2 regions of the Kribbella solani genome follow, and region 2 is predicted to be linked to the other one. Evidence: riboswitches for the same ligand, from Rfam matches in the RefSeq annotation. Region 2 holds a riboswitch; the other holds the start of a gene.
The links. Region 2 has a riboswitch for FMN ahead of ribD (bifunctional diaminohydroxyphosphoribosylaminopyrimidine deaminase/5-amino-6-(5-phosphoribosylamino)uracil reductase RibD). Riboswitches for the same ligand answer to the same signal wherever they lie in the genome.
Positions count from the first base shown of each region.

Region 1: linked by a shared signal. The riboswitch ahead of ribB (3,4-dihydroxy-2-butanone-4-phosphate synthase) and the one ahead of ribD (bifunctional diaminohydroxyphosphoribosylaminopyrimidine deaminase/5-amino-6-(5-phosphoribosylamino)uracil reductase RibD) in region 2 are both predicted to bind FMN.

Region 1 covers NZ_JACHNF010000001.1:5,331,760-5,341,454, forward strand. The annotation lists gene HDA44_RS24365 (cyclic nucleotide-binding domain-containing protein) at 1-65, opposite strand, end outside; gene HDA44_RS24370 (class I SAM-dependent methyltransferase) at 133-855, opposite strand; gene HDA44_RS24375 (3,4-dihydroxy-2-butanone-4-phosphate synthase) at 852-2,054, opposite strand; gene HDA44_RS24380 (threonine/serine exporter family protein) at 2,279-3,625, opposite strand; gene HDA44_RS24385 (sugar-binding domain-containing protein) at 3,615-4,592, opposite strand; gene HDA44_RS24390 (glycoside hydrolase family 140 protein) at 4,617-6,116, opposite strand; FMN riboswitch at 6,159-6,292, shown strand; gene ribB (3,4-dihydroxy-2-butanone-4-phosphate synthase) at 6,377-7,000, shown strand; gene HDA44_RS24400 (transketolase family protein) at 6,984-7,952, opposite strand; gene HDA44_RS24405 (transketolase) at 7,949-8,827, opposite strand; gene HDA44_RS24410 (sugar phosphate isomerase/epimerase family protein) at 8,824-9,695, opposite strand, start outside.
Region 2 covers NZ_JACHNF010000001.1:7,741,282-7,750,976, forward strand. The annotation lists gene HDA44_RS35975 (CocE/NonD family hydrolase) at 1-386, shown strand, start outside; gene HDA44_RS35980 (serine/threonine-protein kinase) at 794-2,131, opposite strand; FMN riboswitch at 2,296-2,427, shown strand; gene ribD (bifunctional diaminohydroxyphosphoribosylaminopyrimidine deaminase/5-amino-6-(5-phosphoribosylamino)uracil reductase RibD) at 2,702-3,712, shown strand; gene HDA44_RS35990 (riboflavin synthase) at 3,713-4,354, shown strand; gene pnuC (nicotinamide riboside transporter PnuC) at 4,351-5,025, shown strand; gene HDA44_RS36000 (bifunctional 3,4-dihydroxy-2-butanone-4-phosphate synthase/GTP cyclohydrolase II) at 5,027-6,265, shown strand; gene ribH (6,7-dimethyl-8-ribityllumazine synthase) at 6,265-6,735, shown strand; gene HDA44_RS36860 (hypothetical protein) at 6,732-7,691, opposite strand; gene HDA44_RS36015 (helix-turn-helix transcriptional regulator) at 7,753-8,718, shown strand; gene HDA44_RS36020 (hypothetical protein) at 8,621-9,166, opposite strand; gene HDA44_RS36025 (P1 family peptidase) at 9,175-9,695, opposite strand, start outside.

The sequences.
Region 1 (9,695 bases), 2.4 Mb from region 2:
ATGTCCCGCCCGGACAGATCCGCGAACAGCGGCAGATCCCGCGGGGATGTCCTACCCAGTGCCACGACGCTCCTCCTCGTCCCCCCGCCGATGTTTCCAGTCGGTAACTCTAACGGCTCCCACCCGCCACGGTCACGTACTCAGCGCGCGGGCCGCGACCAGGAGGACGGGCGGGCGGCGGCGGTGGATGGCAAGGTGGGGGTGGGCGGCTACCTGTTCCGGTGTCGGGAGTGGTTCGTCGAGCACTTCCAGCTGGAACCCATGGCGCCGGAGGGTCGCGACGATCGAGCCGATCGTCCGGTGGTACTTCACCACCCTGTCCACGAACCACGTCCGCTCCCGCCGCCCCTCGTCCGCGTAGTCGTCCACCACACCGTCCGCGGCCACCATCGGGGCGGTCATCACCGGATGCTCCACCGAGAAGACAAACACCCCGGACGACAGCCAGCTCGCTGCTCGGCTGACCAGGATGTCGAAGTCCTCGACGTAGTGGAGAGCCATGCTGCTGACGATCAGGTCCGCGGACCCTGACGGTAGGTCGAAGGTCGCGAGGTCGGCACGCTGGTACCGAACGCGCGGATGCGGGGTAGCCGCCGCGAGCATCTGTTCCGAGGCATCAACAGCCAGCACCTCAGCAGCGCCCGCCATCGCCAGCCGAACCGCGAGACCACCTTCGCCACAGCCCAGATCCACGACCCGAGCCCCGGCGACCGGCAGCGTCGCGAGGACGGCGTTCATCGCCGGGATCTCCAGTTCGTCGTTGATCCCCTGGCCGGTACGGCGCAGGTGGCGGTATCCGGCAAGGAAGTCCGGGTCGTCGTACAACCCGGCACCGTCACGCGGTCGCCCGGTCATAACCAGCGGGCCAGGTCGTGAATGTCGATCATCGGTAGCTCCCATCGGAGGGCGAACTGTTCGAGGTCGGACGCGCCGGCCATCACCCCGTCCGGGCGCATCACCTCGCAGCACACCCCGACCGGCGCCAGCCCGGCGGCCACGCACAACGCGACAGTCGCCTCGGTGTGACCGCAACGCTCGGCCAGCAAACCAGGTCGCGCGGCCAGCGGGAACACGTGCCCGGGCCGTAAGAAGTCGGACGGTACGGCATCCGCCGACGCGAGCCGCCGAATCGTCGCCGCCCGGTCGGCCGCGGACACCCCGGTCCCGTCCGACGAGGCGAGATCGATCGGCACATGCATCGCCGTACCCTGCCGGTCGCCGCCGCCCGGGATCGGCCCGATCTCCAACCGCTGCAGTACGTCGGCCGCGCACGGGATCGTCGTATGCCCGCAAGCCTGGGTCAGCAGGAACCGCATCGCCTCCGGCCGGAACCGCTCGCCCGCGAAGACCACATCGCCTTCACCTTCCGCGGTCGGGTCCCACACCACTACCCCACCACCCGCGGCGATCTGTGCGACCACCTTCTGGACGCCGGTCTCACCGCTCAGCTGTCCGGCCCACGGCAATCGCGCCACCGCCCGCTGGAACTCCGGCCCGTGTCCTTCGCGCGCCATCCGGACGAGCAAGTCGCTCTCCAGGTTGACCCGGCTGCCGGCGGTAAGCGCGCCGAGTTTCGTCTTCGCCAGCGTGGCCGGTACGAGCACGACCGAGAACCGGTCCTTCAGTACCTCGGCGACCGTGATGCTGACCCCGTCGATCGCCACCGAGGTCTTCGCCACCAGCCGGGCCAGGAGCCGCTCTGGCGGCTTGATCCAGACCCGGTGCCCGGCCGGCTCCACGTCGACCCGCAGTACCTTGCCGACGCCCTCGACGTGCCCCTGGACGAGATGTCCGTCGATCCGGTCGCCGATGGCAACCGGCAGCTGGACGTGCAGCACCGTGCCGGCGCAGATCCGGTCGAAGGTCGTACGGCGGCGGGTCTCCTCGGTGACCACGACCTCGATCTCCCCGGGCGAAATCGGTTCGGCGCTGAACCTGATCCCGTCGAGGCAGACCGCGCCACCCGGCGCGACCGTGATCTCGGTCCGGACCCGCAACAGGTCGCCCGCGATCCCGGCGACGGTGCCTACCTGCTCGATCAATCCTGTGAACATGCTTCGCTCTCCGCCACTCGTTCATGGCCAGGGACCTCAAGCGTGCCAGTTACCGGGCACTTGGTCCGAGCTGAAGCGGGGTATCACCGCGTGGCCCCGGTCGCACCGGGTTGCTCCGCCTTCCGGCAGAGTCGACGGGCCTGGACCAGGTCCAACCGTCACACCGTGGAATCGCACCAGGCGGCATTAAATCACGGCATCTGCGCGTCGCACTGTTGACCAGCTCACTGGGCCGCGCGTCGGCGGCGCCTGGTTCGGTTGGTCCGGCGGCGTACCGGGCGGCGTGGTCCGACCAGACGCGGGCCGGCCAGCCGGTCCTCCAGGCGGCGCGCTTCGCGGCGGATCGGCTGCGCCACGTACTCGCCGAGGATCAGGCCGGAGGCCAGGGCGACGCCGATGGCGACCGCGGTGGTGAGGCTGACGATGCCGAAGATGTTGCTCCGCGCCATCAGTTCGTACAGGCCGCGGTAGATGGTCAGGCCGGGCAGCAGCGGGATCGAGCCCGCGACGACCACGACCAGCGGCGGTACGCCGGTGCGCCGGCCGCTGGAGTAACCGCCCAGGCCGACGACGAAGGCTGCCGCGGCGGTCGACCAGGCCGGGCCGAAGGATGCCCGGGTCATCAGCGTGAAGACCAGCGATGCCAGCGCGCCCATCACCGCCACCGGGAGCAGCGCGCGCAGGGGCGCGTACGTCGCGTACGCGAACGCGGTCGCCATCACCGCGCCGGAGATGACCATCACCGGAAGGTTCGTCAGCTGGATCGCCTGCGGTTCGATGCCGACGTTCAGCCCGAACTTCAGTCCCAGCGTCAGACCAAGGGACACCCCGGCGATGATGCCGCCGGTGAGCAGCATCGCTTCCAGACTTCGGGCCGCGGCGGTCACGTAGTACCCGGTGATCGCGTCCTGGACCGCACCGGTGAGGGCGATTCCGGCCAGCAACATAATGATGCCTGCGGCAACTACCAGTGATGGTTTCACCGGTGCGTCCACGGCGTACAGACCGAGCGCGACCGCGGTTGCCACGAATGCGCCGGCGACCTGCTGGTAGAACGCGGGCAAGCGCTGCCGGTTGAACCAGCGGTTGTTCAGGTCGATCACGATCGCGGTCAGGACCGCCACCGCGGTGATCAGCCAGCCACCGCCGAGCAGCAGCGTCGCGCCGCCCGCCATCACGCCCCAGGCGAGCACGGCGCTCCAGCGCGGGTACGGCGGCCCGGCGGACGTCAGCCGGGCCAGCTCCCGCGAAGCCTCCTCGCGCGTCACGTCACCGCGCGCGAACCGGCGGACCAGGCGGTCGACGTCGGTCAGCCGGGAGAAGTCCTGCGACCGGTACCGGACCAGGCGGATGTGCGTCTCGGGCGCGACATCCGGCGCCTCCTGGTACGAGACGGCCATCGAGGTGAAGGTGATGTCCACCTCGCACCCGCGCAGCCCACCGGCCGCGGTCACGCCGAGGATCGTCGCGGTCGCGTCCGCCGTACCGGCGCCGCTGGACAGCAGCACCTCACCGACCCGCAAGGCCAGGTCGATGGTCGCGTAGACCTCCCGCTGCTCGTCAGGCTGCATCTAACAAACGCTGTGCCATCGCGAGGTCGGTGATCAGGATGTTGACCCAGCCGCCGAGCAGAGCGGCGCGAATGGCCGAGTACTTGCGGTCGCCACCGGCCACGCCGATCCGGCGCGGCACCGCCAGCAGCTCCTTCGCGGTCACCCCGATGACCCGTTGGTCGAACGTCGAGCGCACCAGCTTTCCCTCTTCGTCGAAGAACCGGAAACACACGTCCCCGACGGCACCGAGCCTGCGCAGCTCGTCCTGGTCGGCCTCGGCGACCGCGTTCCCGCTGCGCTGCAGCAGCGGTGACGGCTCCAGGCTGCCGATCCCGACCAGGGCGTCGGTGAGCTGTCCCCAGGTGCCCAGAACGTCCCGAACCGACACATCGTTCATCATCGCCCGCCGGACCGCGGGTGTCCCGACCAGGCCGGGCGCCGGCAGGTACACCGGCATCCCACCGGTCAGCTCGGCGAACCGCGCGGTCAGCCGGGTGGCCTGCATCTGCACCGCCGCGTCACCGAGCCCGCCGACGATCTGGACCACCTTGTCGACCACCGGCACGCTCTTGCGTGGCATCCGGTCGACGGCGCTGAGCAGCGTCTCGCTCCAGGACGAGATGCCGACCAGATGCCCGCCGGTGAGCGTCATGTCCAGGTACGCCGCCGCGCCGGAACCGAGCGCGGACAGTACGTCCTCGCCAACACCCAGCGTGTCGACGACAACCGCGTCCCGCAGTCCGTACCGGCCCTGCAGCTCGTCTTCGAGATCACTGTGGACGCCACTCGGCATGGTCACCACGGTGCGGACGATACCGACGTCGACGGCCTGCCTGAGCATCCGCGACACCCGTGCCTGGGACAGGTTCAGTTCGGTGGCGATCCGCGGCTGGCGGATGCCCTTCTCGTGGTACATCCGCGCCACCTTCGCGAGCAGCCGCAGCTCGTCCAGCCCCGGCCGGCGCACACCACGGTTGCTGTTCACGGCGCTCCTTTCGATGAACCTGGACTATAGGCAGATGTAGACCCGCGGCGCGCCACCAGGATCAGGGATCGGAGCCTGGGGCGTGTCGCGTTCCCCGGCGGCGACGATCGATCCGTCCCGCGGATCGACGATCGTGTACGCGAGCGGGACGCTGTCGTCGAACACCATCACCGGCCCGCCGTGCTCGCGGTACACGATCAGGCCCCCGGCCGGCGTACTCAGCGCGCGCCCCGAGATCACCCGGGTCCAGTCCGGCGCCAGATCGGTCGTCGGCAGGCCGGCAAGGACCTTCCCGAGCATGCCGACGTACGTCGATCCCTCGAAACCGATCGCCTCCCGCCAGCCCGCGCCTGGTGCCAGAAAGAACTCGGAGTGCCCCGGTTCGTCCGCGTGCAAACGCCATTGCCACAAGCTGCCCGCGCCGTACACGACGCCCATCGTCCCGCCCGCGCACAGGTTGCTCCACGCTTCATGCCCTTGCCACCAACCTTCGGCGACACCAGTACGGCCAGTGTGCTCGTACGTTGGCTCGCCGTTCGCGACCGCCTTGACCGGCTCGTTCCGCCACATGTCCGCGACCCGCTCGGGTACGTGCTCGCCGGTGTGCCCGGTCTGGCACCACTGGAAGTCCAGCCAGTCGGCGTCCTGGTGAGCGTTCGCCCGGATGTGCGGGCGGTAGTGGATGCCGGTCGGCTGCTCGTAGCAGTCCGCGGCGTGTACTTCCGCTCCGCCCGCGGCGATCTGTGGCTCGGTGCCCGAACCGTCAGCACCGACCAGGTAGATCGCGGGACCGGCGCCGTACCGGGCGACCAGGTAGCGGCAGTACGCCGCGTACTCGGACGCCGGGACCACTGTTCCGGCGACATCCAGGCCTTTCCAGCCGAAGCCGTGGAAGACGGGTTGCAGTACGGGTACCAGGCCATGCTCGATCAGGATGCGGATCAGGACGTCGAGGTACTGGAAGTAGTCGGCGTTCGGCTCGTTGAGATGTCCGGTGGGGAGATCCTCGAACGCGACGCCGAATCCCTCGTCCTGGGTACGGTCTCGTGGGCCGGATGCGCGCATGTCTGGCTGGACGGTCATGAGGAGGACCGCGTTGAAGCCTTTCGCTTGCCGGTCGGCGGCATACAGGCGGACCTGGTCCGGAGTTGCGCGCCACGGGAGCGCCCAGGCGGTGTCGGCGATCATCAGAGCCGGCGTACCGTCCGCGTGCACCACGCTCCGCCCACCAGGCGACATCCGCCAGAACCCGTGCCGGTAGAACGGGTTGGGCTCGTCGGCAGGTGCCGGTTGCACCTCGAACTCACCGCCGGCTGACCCGCTGGTCCATCGCCAGTGCCCCGCCTCCGGCGCCGCGAAGCGGACGCGGAAGATCCGCTCGCCATCCCAGAACGCCGGACGCCGTAGGCGTCGTCCGGACTCGTGCACAAAATCCACCCAGCGCTCAGCGGCGAAGGGTGGCTCGAGCGCCTCGGCGGCCGGAAGGGTGAGCTCGAGTTCTCGCCAGATGGGTGAGATGGACATGACACTCCTCGAGTGCTGGTTGCGGTTAAGCTGGGGACGAACACACGTGCTCTGGGGTCGGTGAAATTCCGAGCCGGCGGTGACAGTCCGCGACCCGTGACTTCGTCAGAAGAAGCGGTTGACCTGGTGGAACTCCAGGACCGACGGTAAAAGTCCGGATGGGAAGACGCACGTGGCAACCGCACGTCCGCCGGACCGGGACGTGAGGTTTGCCGTTGCCCCGGAGTGCTGTCGACAGCACCGCCGAGAGGACAACGACGATGAACCCGCTGAACACGCTGACCAGCCTGGACACGATCGACCACGCGGTTGCCGAGCTCGCCGCCGGGCGCCCGGTCGTGGTGATCGACGACGCGGACCGCGAGAACGAAGGCGATCTGACCTTCGCCGCGAGCCTGGCGACGCCCGAGCTGATGGCCCTGCTCGTCCGCCACACCAGCGGGTACGTCTGCGCGCCGGCCGCCGCGGAGATCCTGGACCGGCTCGAGCTGCCGTTGATGGTCCCGGACAACCAGGACAGCCTGCGCACCGCGTACACGATCTCGGTGGACGCGGCGACCGGCGTCGGCACCGGCATCTCGGCGGCGGACCGGGCGCGTACCGTCCGGGTGCTGGCCGATCCCTCGGCCGGGCGCACGGACCTGATCCGGCCCGGTCACATCCTGCCGCTGCGCGCGGTCGACGGAGGCGTCCGGCAGCGGCCCGGCCACACCGAAGCCACCGTCGACCTGCTGAAGCTGGCCGGCCTGCCGCTGGTCGGCGTGATCGGCGAGCTCATGAACGACGACGGCACCCTGATGACCGGCACGGATCTGCGGGGGTTCGCCGACGCTCATGGCTTCGCGCTGATCTCGATCGCCGACCTGGTCAGCTACCTGTCCTGACCAGCTTGCGGGCGGCGTCGGCGATGCCCTCGGGGGACAGGCCGTAGCGGTCCAGCAGGTAGCCGGCCGACCCCGTGGGCGCGAACTCGGGAATCCCGAGGATCGACACCCGGGCCGGATGCCGCTGCACCACGGTCTCCGCGACCGCGCCGCCGAGCCCACCGCCGGAGACCGCCTCCTCGGCGGTGACGATGCCGGCCGTCTCCCGCGCGGCCGCGACCACGGCGTCGACGTCCAGCGGCCGCACCGTCGGCATCGACAGTACGCGGGCCGAAATGCCCTCCGCGGCGAGCCGTTCCGCGGCGGCCAAGGCCCGCCACAGCACCGTCCCGTTGCTGATCACTGTCACGTCGCCGCCTTCGCGAACCGTGATCGCCTTGCCGAGCACGAACGAGTAGTCGTCGGCGTACACCTTCGGCACGCTCATCCGGCTGACCCGGATGAACACCGGCCCTTCCGAAGCGGCCGCCCAGCGCAGCGCGGCCGCGGTTTCGATCGGGTCCGCCGGGACGATGATGGTCAGCCCAGCGATCGCGCGCAGCCAGGCGATGTCCTCGATCGAATGATGCGTCGGGCCGAGTTCTCCGTACGCGACGCCGGGACTCATCCCGCAGAGTTTCACGTTCGTCTTCGAGTACGCGACGTCGGCCTTGATCTGTTCGAGCGCGCGCCCGGTGAGGAAGCAGGATGCCGCCGAGACGAACGGGATCCGGCCGCCGTTCGCCAGCCCGGACGCGACGCCGACCATGTCCTGCTCGGCGATCCCGACGTTGATCAGCCGGTCCGGGAACGCCTTCCGGAAACTGTTCAGCTTGCTCGATCCGACCGAGTCGTTGACCACGCCAACGATCCGATGATCCGCCTCGGCAAGCTGGGCCAGCGTTTCCACGTACGCGTCCCGGCAGTCGTAGCGCGGCTGATCGGCAATCGAAGCGGTCTCCAGGACTGTCATTGCAGCTCCTCCAGGGCCTGCTGGTATTCAGCGGCATCGGGTACGCGGTGGTGCCAGGCGACGTTGTTGCTCATGAACGAGATCGGGTGGCCCTTGTGCGTATGGGCGATCACGAAGGTCGGTTTGCCCGGCCGAAACGGAACAGCGGACAGTACGTCCAGCAGCTCGCCGTGATCGTGCCCGTTCACCTCGACGACCGCGAACCCGAACGCGGCCGCCTTCTCCGGCAGCGGGTCGAGATCGTTGGTCTCCTTCGTGGTCGCGCCCTGCTGCAGCCGGTTCCGGTCGACGATCACGGTCAGCCGATCCAGCTGGTACTGCGAGGCCGCCATCATCGCCTCCCAGTTCGACCCTTCCTGCAATTCACCGTCGCCGACCAGGACGTACGTACGCCGCAACGAGACGTCGAGCTTCGCGGACAGCGCGTGGCCGACCGCGACCGGCAGACCGTGCCCGAGCGGGCCGGTGTTCGCCTCGACGCCGGCCACCTTGTTCCGGTTCGGGTGCCCGTTCAGCGCGGACAGCGGCTTCAGGAAGGTCGCCAGTTCCTCGACCGGCAGGAACCCGAAGGCGGCCAGCGTGGTGTACAGCGCGCCGGCGACATGTCCCTTGCTGAGGATGAAGCGGTCCCGCTCCGGGTCGTCGACCCGCGCGGGCGAGATGTCGAGCACCGCGCCGTACAGCGTGGCCAGGATGTCGATCGCGGAGAAGTCGCCGCCGATGTGCCCGGCGCCGGCGTGATGGACCAGCTTGAGGTCCTGAATCCGGATCTGTTTCGCGGCCTCGGCGATCCACGCGACCTGCTCGGCCCGGCTGCTGTGCACCGGCAACCGCGCGCGGACGGGCATGGTCGTGTGCTCGGCTGTCAAACTCATACGATCTCCGCCATCGAACTCAGCAACACTTTCTGGACCAGCCGCTGCGCCGCCAGCGCGTCGTGCGCGGCCTGCGCCGCCGCGAGCGCCTCCTCGTCCAGTACGTCCAGCGCGTGGTGTACGGCCTTGAGAAAACGAATCGCCTGCTTGGCAGCCTCGACGCTGTCCTCCCGGAACGGGAACTGGTCGAGCTGCCAGACCCCTTCCCAGTTGTTCTTCCGCAGCGTGTGGAAGAACTCGAACGTCTCGACCAGGTGCACCGAGCCGACCACCATGTCGTCGTCCCAGCCGCGCAGGTTGTCGTTCACGTCGATCGCGAACAGCCGGTTGTAGTCGATCGCCAGCTGCGCCGCGTCGGCCGGCGTCTCCTGGCCGTACAGCGAATGCCCGAAGTCGAGCAGGATGCCCAGGTTCGGCAGCCCGATCTTCTCGATCCCGAGCAGGGTCCGGGCCACGTTCGGGAAGATGATCTTCACCCGCGGTTCACGCGGTTTGTACTCGATCACGAAGTTGATGTCCGGGTGCGCGGACACCAGTTCCTTCAGGCCGTCCAGCGCAAGGTTCCAGATGTCGTGGTAGTTCACCTGGAACGGGTAGTCCCAACCGTCCTGCCCGGGCCACAGCTTCACGTACGAGCAGCCGAGGTCCTTCGCGAGCTCGGTTGCCTGGTGCAACAGTTCGAGTGCTTGCTTACGCACCGCCGGATCCGGGTTGGTCAGCGATCCCTTGACGAAGTCGCGGGTGTAGATCTCCGGCGTGATCGCGATCGCCTTCAGCTGGTTCCGCTCCAGCGCGGCCTTCACCTCGTCGAGCGTCCCGTCGTACCCGGCGAACGGCCAGTTCAGGTCGACCACCGACAGGTCGCCGA
Region 2 (9,695 bases):
CGTTGACCACGGACCTGGAGGTCCTCGGCAGCCCAGTCGTGGAAATAGGTCACAGTTCCGACAACCCCTTCGCCGACCTGTTCATTCGCGTGTCGGAAGTGGACGCCAACGGCCGCTCACGCAACGTCAGCGACGGGTTCGTCCGGCTCGACGCTTCGGCGCCCCCGGACGTGGTTCGTGTGGAACTCGACGCGGTCGCGCACCGGTTCGTGCGGGGCAACCGGATTCGGCTGATCGTTGCGGGTGGGGCGCATCCGCGCTGGGAGCGCAATCTGGGGACAGGCGACGACCCGGCTACCTCAACGAGGATGCTGCCGTCACATCGAACGATCGACCTGTCGATCTCACGGGTCGTGGTTCCGGTCACCCCACCGCCCGATGCATGAAAGCACCCCTGCCAAAGGCTACGACTTCGTGCCGTCCCGACGCCGAGGCGATGATGATCAGTACACGGCGGACCCGGATCGACTCGTGGTTACCCCGGCGGACCAGGCGTAACGGGTACTGGCCCTCGTCGGGGTGCAGGCGACAGGCCCGGACAGGTTCGGACGTGACACACCTCGTTCCATCCCGGGAACAAGATCGAGTGTGCGCCTGTGCACGGTCCGGTCCGAGTCACGCATCTGGGACGGCATGTCGCCGGCCAACCCGGTGATCGTGCTGCTCGGGGGTGAGGACCGCCCCACCGGCGGCGCCGTTCGCTACGTATCCGAGCACGTTCTCGGCGTTGCGCGCCCAGGACGTCTGGGTGGCGGCGCGGATGTGGGCTTCGGGCAGGGTGCGGGCCGTGAGGTCAGTTGCTGAGGAGGAGCCAGATGGCGCTGCCGATCAGGCCGGTGGCGGACAGGAAGCTCAACCAGGCGAGCCCGATCAGAAGCTGCTTGCCGCGGTGCCTGCCCTGAGTGCTGTGCGTGGTGGAGTGCGTGGTGGAGTGCGTGGTGGGGTGCGCCGTCTTCGCAGGTGGTTCCGCGGCGGCTGGACTCTCGGCTGCCCGGTCCGCTGCCGAACGCTCGGGTGCCGGGTGCTCCGCGACTGGGCTCGAGGTGGCTGGGCCCGGGGCGGCTGGGCCCGGGGCGGCTGGGCTCGAGGCGGCTGGGACTGGGATGACCGGGTTGGTGGGGGTGGTGGGGACTACGCGCGTGGGGGTTGGGTGTGCGGGGGCAGGGCCGGTGGGGGTCCAGGTGTGGGGGAGGGGTGGGAGTTGGTCGAACACTTCGGGGGAGTCGGGGCGGGTGGACCAGGAGGTCTGGCCGGTGGGTGGGAGGACGCCGGTTTCGGCCAGTAGCCGCGCCGCGTCCCGCGCGGAGGCGGGCCGATCGGCCGGGTCGGGGGCGGAGCACCGGCGAATGAACTCCGCCAACGCCGACGCCTGGTCGGCGCTGGAGAGCGCGGAGGTGCTGTCCGAGGCGCGGTGGGAGCTGGGGAGAGAAGCAGCGAGGGGGGTGTCCGGACCGGTCGCGGACGGGTTGGCGCCTGGGACCGACGAGACGGGGGGTGCGGAGGGGGCGGAAGAGGCTGGGCGGGTGCCGGTGAGGAGTTCGGTGGCTATGGTGCCGAGGGCGTAGAGGTCTTGGCGGGGGTCTGGGTCGGCGCCGGAGAGTTGTTCGGGGGCCAGGTAGCCGGGGGTGCCGAGGATGGTGCTGGTGCGGGTCATGCGGGGTTCGTCGATCAGGCCGGCGACGCCGAAGTCGGACAGGCGCAGGTGCGGACTTCCGGTGCCGGTGACGTCCAGGAGCAGGTTGGCGGGTTTCAGGTCACGGTGTACGACGCCCGCCGCATGCACCGCCGACAACCCCTGCAGCAACTGGTCGAGCAGTACCGCAACGTACGCCGGTGGCAGCGGACCGTGGTCGCCGAGCAGGGTCGCGACCGAGCCGCCGCGGACCAGGTCCATCGCGAAGACCACCTTGTCGTCGTCGGCGGCCCAGCCGTGCGGGGCGACGACGTGCGGGTGCTCGATCCGTACGGACTGCTCGCGGACGAAGCGCAGCAGCGTACCGGCGTCGTGCTGGCCGAGGACCTTGGCTGCCACGTACGCGGAGCGGCGCAGGTCCCAGGCGCGCCAGACCGAACCCATGCCGCCGGTTCCGATCAGGTCGATCAGCCGATACCGCCCCGCAAACGCCTCCACCGGCACGAAGGTACAGGGTCAGCGGCGCGGACCAGGCGACCGCGATCGGCTCCACCGCCACGAAAGTACGGGGTCAGCGGCGCGGCGCCGGGGACCACGATGTGACCTGGGTCGTGGTGGGGGTTGGCGCAGAGGGCATACTTGAGGCAACGAGTGAACCCACTCGCGTGCTCCGGGGTCGGTGTAATTCCGAGCCGGCGGTGACAGTCCGCGACCCGGTCGCTGTGGTTCGGCGATCGGTTGACCTGGTGGAATTCCGGGACCGACGGTGAAAGTCCGGATGGGAGGCGCACGCGGCCGGCGGGTGTGCTCTGGTGCCTGACGGCGCGGAGCGTAGGCGGCAGGACGCCTGCGGTAACGCGGCGGCGGTGCTCCGGCCAACGGAGCGCGGTGGCGGGATCGGTCCCGCCGAAGGTGGCGGAGCGCGAGTTGGGCCGGCTGAAAGCCCCGGAGTGCGTCAGGACGACGACGAGGGGCACAGTGACAGGCCCAATGACCGGCCCAGTGAGAGGCTCAGCGGCAGGCCCGGTGACACGCGCAGCGACAGGCGCGGCCGGCGCGGCTTCGCCGATCGATGTCGCGTGGATGCGGCGAGCGGTCGAGCTGGCCGCGAAAGGTGTCGGCGGCACCCATCCGAATCCGGTGGTCGGCTGTGTCGTCACTGGCGCGGACGGGCATCCGGTCGGTGAGGGCTTCCATGCCGGTGCCGGCGGCCCGCATGCCGAGGTCGAGGCGCTGCGGATGGCCGGGGAGCGGGCCCGGGGCGGCACGGCGTACGTGACGCTCGAGCCGTGCAACCACACCGGGCGTACGGGTCCGTGCGCGGATGCGCTGATCGCGGCGGGGGTGACGCGGGTCGTGTACGCGGTGCCGGACCCGAATCGGGCCGCGGCCGGTGGGGCCGAGAAGCTGGCGAGCAAGAACATCCAGGTCGTCGAGGGCGTACTGCGGTCCGAGGCCGAGGCCGGCAACTACGTCTGGTTGCACAGCGTACGGGCCGGGCGCCCCTTCGTGACCTGGAAGTTCGCGACCACGCTGGACGGCCGGTCGGCGGCGCCGGATCGCAGCAGCAGGTGGATCACCGGGCCGATCGCGCGCGCCGACGTGCATCGGCTGCGGGCCGAGTGCGACGCGATCGCGGTCGGTACGCAGACCGTGCTCGACGACGATCCCGAGTTGACGGTCCGCGACGAGAGCGACCTGCCGGCGGCGCGGCAGCCGCTGCGCGTGGTCGTCGGCGACCGCGAGATCCCACCCGGCGCGCGCGTACGCAACGACCGCGCCGAGACCTTGTTGCTGCCGACCCACGATCCGGCCGAGGTACTTCGGCAGCTGGACGATCGGCAGATCCGGCACCTCTGGCTCGAAGGCGGCCCGACGCTGGCGGCCGCGTTCCTACGGGCCGGGCTGGTCGATCAGATCGTCGCGTACGTCGCGCCGGCGGTGCTCGGATCGGGCTTCGCCGCGGTCGGTGATCTGGGCGCGGAATCGATCGACCACCTACGGCGGTTCAAGTTAGCGGACGTCACCCGGCTGGGCGACGACGTCCGGTTGACCCTGGTTCCTCTGGGAGGCAAGTAGATGTTCACCGGCATCATCGAAGAGCTCGGCACGGTCGAGTCGCTGGACCTGCTGGATGGACCTGACCGGGGTGGTGGGGTGGGGAAGGAAGTCGGCACGGCGGCGCGGCTCACCATTCGCGGGCCGAAAGTGACCGAGGACGCCGGGCACGGCGACTCGATCGCGGTCAACGGCTGCTGCCTGACGGTGGTCGAGTACGGCGACGGTCTGTTCACCGCGGACGTGATGCGCGAGTCGTTGCAGCGGACGAGTCTCGGCGGTCTGGAGAAGGGTTCGCCGGTCAACCTGGAACGCGCGGTCGCGGCGCACGCGCGGCTCGGCGGGCACATCGTCCAGGGGCACGTCGACGGCACCGGCACGATCGCGAGCCGGACGCCGGGCGAGCACTGGGAGGACGTCCGGGTCGCGACCACGCCGGAGATTCTCAAGTACGTCGCGGAGAAGGGCTCGATCGCGATCGACGGCGTTTCGCTGACCGTGACCGACGTCGACGACGCGTCCGGGACGTTCGGGGTCAGCCTGATCCCGACCACGCTGGAGCTGACCGTGCTCGGCCGGAACCAGGTCGGTGACACCGTCAACCTGGAGGTCGACGTGATCGCCAAGTACGTGGAGCGGTTGCTTGCCGGAGGCACCAAGTGAACCCGATCGACTGGCTGCTGACCTCGCAGGTCACGATCGCCGGGTCGCCGGTGCTGATCCGGGAGATCGTCGGCAACGTGTTCGGCCTCGGCAGTGCGCTGTTCGGCATGCGCCGGCTGGTCGCTGCCTGGCCGGTCGGCATCGTCGGGAACGTGCTGCTGTTCACGGTCTTCGTCGGCGGCATCTTCGACACGCCGCAGGACAAGGACCTCTGGGGTCAGGCCGGCCGGCAGGTCTTCTTCGCGCTGGTCAGCGTCTACGGCTGGTACCGCTGGTACCAGACCCGCCACCGGGGCGCGGGCAGTGCCGTGCAGCCGCGGTGGGCGACCGGCCGGGAGCGCCTGGAGCTCGCCGGTATCGCGGTCGTGCTGTACGCGGTCGCGTACTTCGTACTGCGTGAGCTCGGTTCGTGGGGACCGCAGTGGGACGCGTGGATCCTGACCGGGTCGATCCTGGCGACGTACGGGATGGCGCGTGGTTTCGTCGAGTTCTGGATGATCTGGGTGGCTGTCGACGTAGTCGGCGTACCGCTGCTGGTGCAGGCGAAGTTCTACCCGTCGGCGGCGATGTACGTGGTGTACGGACTGTTCTGTGTGCTCGGTTTCGCGTCCTGGTGGAAGATCCAGAACACCGAACGCGCCGCCGCGCCCGAACCTGTGGTGGTGGGCTGAGATGGGTGACGTACTGAAACTGGACACGATCGAGCACGCGATCGACGAGATCCGGGCCGGGCGGCCGGTGATCGTGGTCGACGACGAGGACCGGGAGAACGAGGGCGACCTGATCTTCGCCGCGTCGAAGGCGACGCCGGAGCTGCTCGCGTTCCTGATCCGGTACAGCTCGGGCGTGGTCTGCGTACCGATGGAGGGCGCCGAGCTGGACCGGCTCGGCATCCCGTTGATGACGCCGCACAACCGGGAGCGGATGCGGACCGCGTACACGATCTCGGTAGACGCGCGGGACGGGATCAGTACTGGGATCTCGGCCGCCGACCGGGCCCGGACGATCCGGGTGCTGACCGATTCGGCCTCGGAGCCGTACGACCTGGTGCAGCCGGGGCACGTGTTCCCGCTGCGCGGCCGGGAGGGCGGCGTACTGGTCCGGCCGGGGCACACCGAGGCGTCGATCGACCTGGCCCGGATGGCCGGACTGACTCCGGCCGCGGTGATTTCGGAGCTGGTGAACGACGACGGCACGATGAAGCGCGGTACGCAGCTGCGCACGTTCGCCGACGAGCACGGGCTGGTGCTGGTCTCGATCGACGACCTGATCCGGTACCGGCGGCTGACCGAGTCGCAGATCAAACGGGTCGCGACGACGACGCTGCCGACCCAGTACGGCGATTTCGTCGCGCACGGGTACCGGAACACGGTCGACGGGTCGGAGCAGTTGGCGCTGGTGCGCGGTGAGATCGGCGACGGGCCGACGCTCGTACGCCTGCACTCCGAGTGCTTGACCGGTGATGTGTTCGGCTCGCTGCGCTGTGACTGCGGCCCGCAGCTCGACGAGGCGATGCGCGAGGTCGCGGCCGAGGGCGGCGTGGTCGTGTACCTGCGTGGCCATGAAGGACGCGGGATCGGTCTGCTGCACAAGCTGCAGGCGTACGAACTGCAGGACGCCGGCCGCGACACCGTCGACGCGAACCTGGACCTGGGTCTGCCGGCGGACGCCCGCGACTACGGGACCGGCGCCCAGATCCTGGCTGATCTCGGGGTGAAGTCGGTGCGGATGATGACCAACAACCCGGACAAGCTGACCGGTGTGCAGGGCTACGGCATCGAGGTGGTCGAGCGCCGCGGCATCTCGATCGACCCCACTGAGCACAACCTCCGGTACCTGCGTACCAAACGCGACCGTATGGGTCACCACCTTCCCGGTGGCCTCCGCGCCGAAGAGAACGGAGCCGGCTGATGTCGGGTAGTGGAGCACCCACCATCGAGGTACCGCGCGTCGAGAACGCCCGAGTGGCAGTCGTGGCCGCGCAGTGGCACCCGAAGGTCACCGATGGCCTGCTGACCGGTGCACTGCGCGCGCTGGCCGACTCTGGTGTCACCGAGCACACCGTCGTCCGCGTACCTGGCTCGTTCGAGCTCCCGGTGGCAGCACTACATGCGGCCAAGTCCGGGTATGACGCGGTGGTCGCGCTGGGCGTAGTGATCCGTGGTGACACCCCGCACTTCGAGTACGTCTGCCAGGCGACAACAGAGGGACTCATGCAAGTGGGTGTCACCACTGGCGTACCGGTCGGCTTCGGCGTACTCACCTGTGACAACGACCCGCAGGCACTGGATCGCGCCGGACTGCCGGACAGCCGCGAGGACAAGGGCTACGAGGCCACGCAGGCTGCTCTGTCTACTCTGGCGGCTATCCGCGGTCTCTAGATCCTGGTGTGCTCCATGAACCAGTTGGTGGTCCAGGTCTTGCCCTGGTCCGTGGAGAACGCCTGTTCCCAGGCGGCTTTGTCAGTGCCTGCTGTCCAGTGGAAACGGACGTCGATGGGCTGACCGTCCCAGGTGTCAGGCCCTTCGAACACACCGGTGCCGTCCGCGTTCCACTTGCCGACAACAGGTGGCTCCAACCGGCCGTTCTTGCTGTTGCTCCAGTAGATGGACCACTCGCGGGACACCGGGTCGTACAGCCGGAAGGTGGCACCACGGAAGCCCTCGCTGGGGAACCAGCCTTCGTCGAAGCTGACGGCGCCGTCGAAGTAGGTGGTGGCCTGCAGGGTGGCGTCGTGCTCGTACCACTCGTGCGGCTCGCCCAGTACGGGCCGGCGGCGACGGTTGTGGAATGACCAGCTGCCGACGAGGAAGTCGAACTCGTCAGTGACCTTCGGCACGTCCAGTGCGGGCGGCGGGGTGTCGCGGCGGGTGAAGTCCATCGTCCAGTTGGTCTCCCAGCTCGCACCGCCGTCGCCGGAGTACGCCTGTTCCCAGTGCGCTGTCGTCTCGGTGATGTCCGACCAGACGAAGCGGCACAGCACCGGACGGCCGTCGTGCTCGTCATCGCCGATCAGAGTGCAGGTGGTGCCGTCGGCCGACCAGCTGCCATGCACCGGCGGGTAGAGCTTCATGCTGGTGCTGCTGACCCACCAGATGCTCCACTGCTTTGCCACCGGGTCGAACAGCCGCAGCGACAGGCCGTACGTGCCCTGCTGGGGGAAGTGCGTCTCGTCGATGCTGATCTGGCCGTCGAAGTACGTGTGCGCGGTGGTCGTACCGTCGAACTCCTCCCACTCGCTGCTGTCGGTGAGGGGGTGCTTCAGCCGGCGGTGCCGTACGTCGAAGTGTCCGCTGAAGAAGTCGAAATCGCCGGTCACCTTGGTCCAAGTCGTCATGCGACCAGCCTGCTCGTGAAACCTGACAATCCGTGACAGTGTTTCGGGCTAACCTCGGAGCATGCGTTCGAGCCGGCTGTTGTCGATCCTGCTGTTGCTGCAGACGCGGCGGCAGCTGACCGCGCGGGAGCTTGCCGACGAGCTGGAGGTGTCGCTGCGGACCATCTACCGGGACGTGGAGGCCCTGGCGGCGGCTGGCGTTCCGGTGTACGCGGACCAGGGCCGCGCTGGCGGCTACCGGTTGGTAGACGGGTACCGGACTCGTTTGACCGGGCTCACCGAGCAGGAGGCGGCCGCACTGTTTCTGGTGGGTATGCCGGGTGCGGCCGCGGCGCTCGGGCTCACTGCCGAGACAAGCGCGGCCGAGCTGAAGCTACTGGCCGCACTGGCGCCGGACCAGCGGGATCGCGCTGGGCGGTTGAAGAACCGATTCCACCTGGACCTGCCTGCCTGGTACCAGGACGCGGAGGTGTCACCGCACCTGTCTGCCGTGGCAGATGCCGTGCTGCACGACCGGCGGATCAAGGTGCGCTACCGGCGGTGGGAGGAGCCGCGTGAAGTAGAGCGGGTGCTGGAGCCGCACGGGCTCGTGCTGAAGAACGGCAGCTGGTACGTGGTCGCCGCGGCTGCCAGTGGGTTGCGTACGTACCGGGTGTCCAACATCCTCGAACTGACCGTGACCGACGAGGAGTTCGAACGGGACGCGGACTTCGACCTCGCTGCGTTCTGGCAGGAGCACCTGGAGGGGTTCGATCGGGTCCGGTACACGGCGCAGGCTGTTGTCCGAGTGTCCGCGCGGTTGGCGACGAGGATGTACGACGTGTCCTACCCGGCACTTGTCAACGCGGTCGCGGCGGCCGAACCGGAGCCCGACGGCAGTGTGGTGGTGACGATCCCGATCGAGTCAGTGGCCAACGCCGCCACGTCACTCAGTCGGTTCGGTCCCGCGCTGGAGGCTCTGGAGCCACCGGAGCTTCGTACCGCGCTGGCCGACCTGGGGCGGTCGCTACTCGAGTTGTACGAGTGAGGTCACGTGAAAGGTGCGAGCGCCGGAAGCCGCGAGTGAACAGCCAGCGGAGGTCGGCCTGCGTGTCATACATGAGCTGCACATGGAAGTAGTTGATGTGCTCGAGTACACCGGCCAGTGCGAACAGCAGGCCGACGACGGTTCCGGAGCCGGGGTTTTGGGCTACGGACCAGGCTGTGTAGACCAGTCCGCCGGTTAGCAGGACCACGTTGCACCAGCGGAGCTGCCTGAAGAAGCCGACGCCGGTGCGGTGGAGCTTCAGCCACCAGTACAGGGCGCCTTCCAGTAGCAGGAGGGCGAAGAGCGCGAAGCCGGTCAGGTTCGGGGTGGTGGTGGGGAGGTTGAGGAGGTGGAACCACACGACGTACTGCAGGGGGATGTTGAGCAGCTCCAGGGCGGCCAGGGTGCGCAGGCGGTGGGTGACCCAGGCGCGGGAGCGGTGGTTCATCCGGGTGACTATGTCAGGTTTTGGATTCGGTTGTGGGGTACGGCGTGGGCGGTGTGGTTCTGGTGGCCGGTGGTGGTTTGGGCCATGGTGAGGGAGTTGAGCAGTGCCTCTTCTACCGACTCCGTTACTGCTTGGAACGGGGTGCGGAGGTCTCGGTCGGCGTACGTGGGGTTGCGGGTGGTGGTGAAGGCGATCGCGTAGTCGCCGCTGCCCGGGGCGTAGTCGGAGCCGACGCGGGACATCGCGAAGATCGCCCGGCGGGCCAGCCGGCCGAGCTGGCGGGAGTCGAGCGGGAGGTCAGTGGCGACGACGATCATGCAGGAGTTCCCATCCTGGTCGATCGGTTCCGCAGGTACCTGTCGCCCGAGCACGGTAAGTACCCCGGAGAAGTTCGCCTGCACCAGAACCCCCACGGTTCCCTGGTGAAGTAAGCGGGAGGAGGTGCCAATGCCTGCCTTGAAGCCCAGCGCGCAGGTGCCGGTTCCGGCGCCCGCGCAGCCTTCTGCGGGGAGGGCAGGGGTGGCGGAGT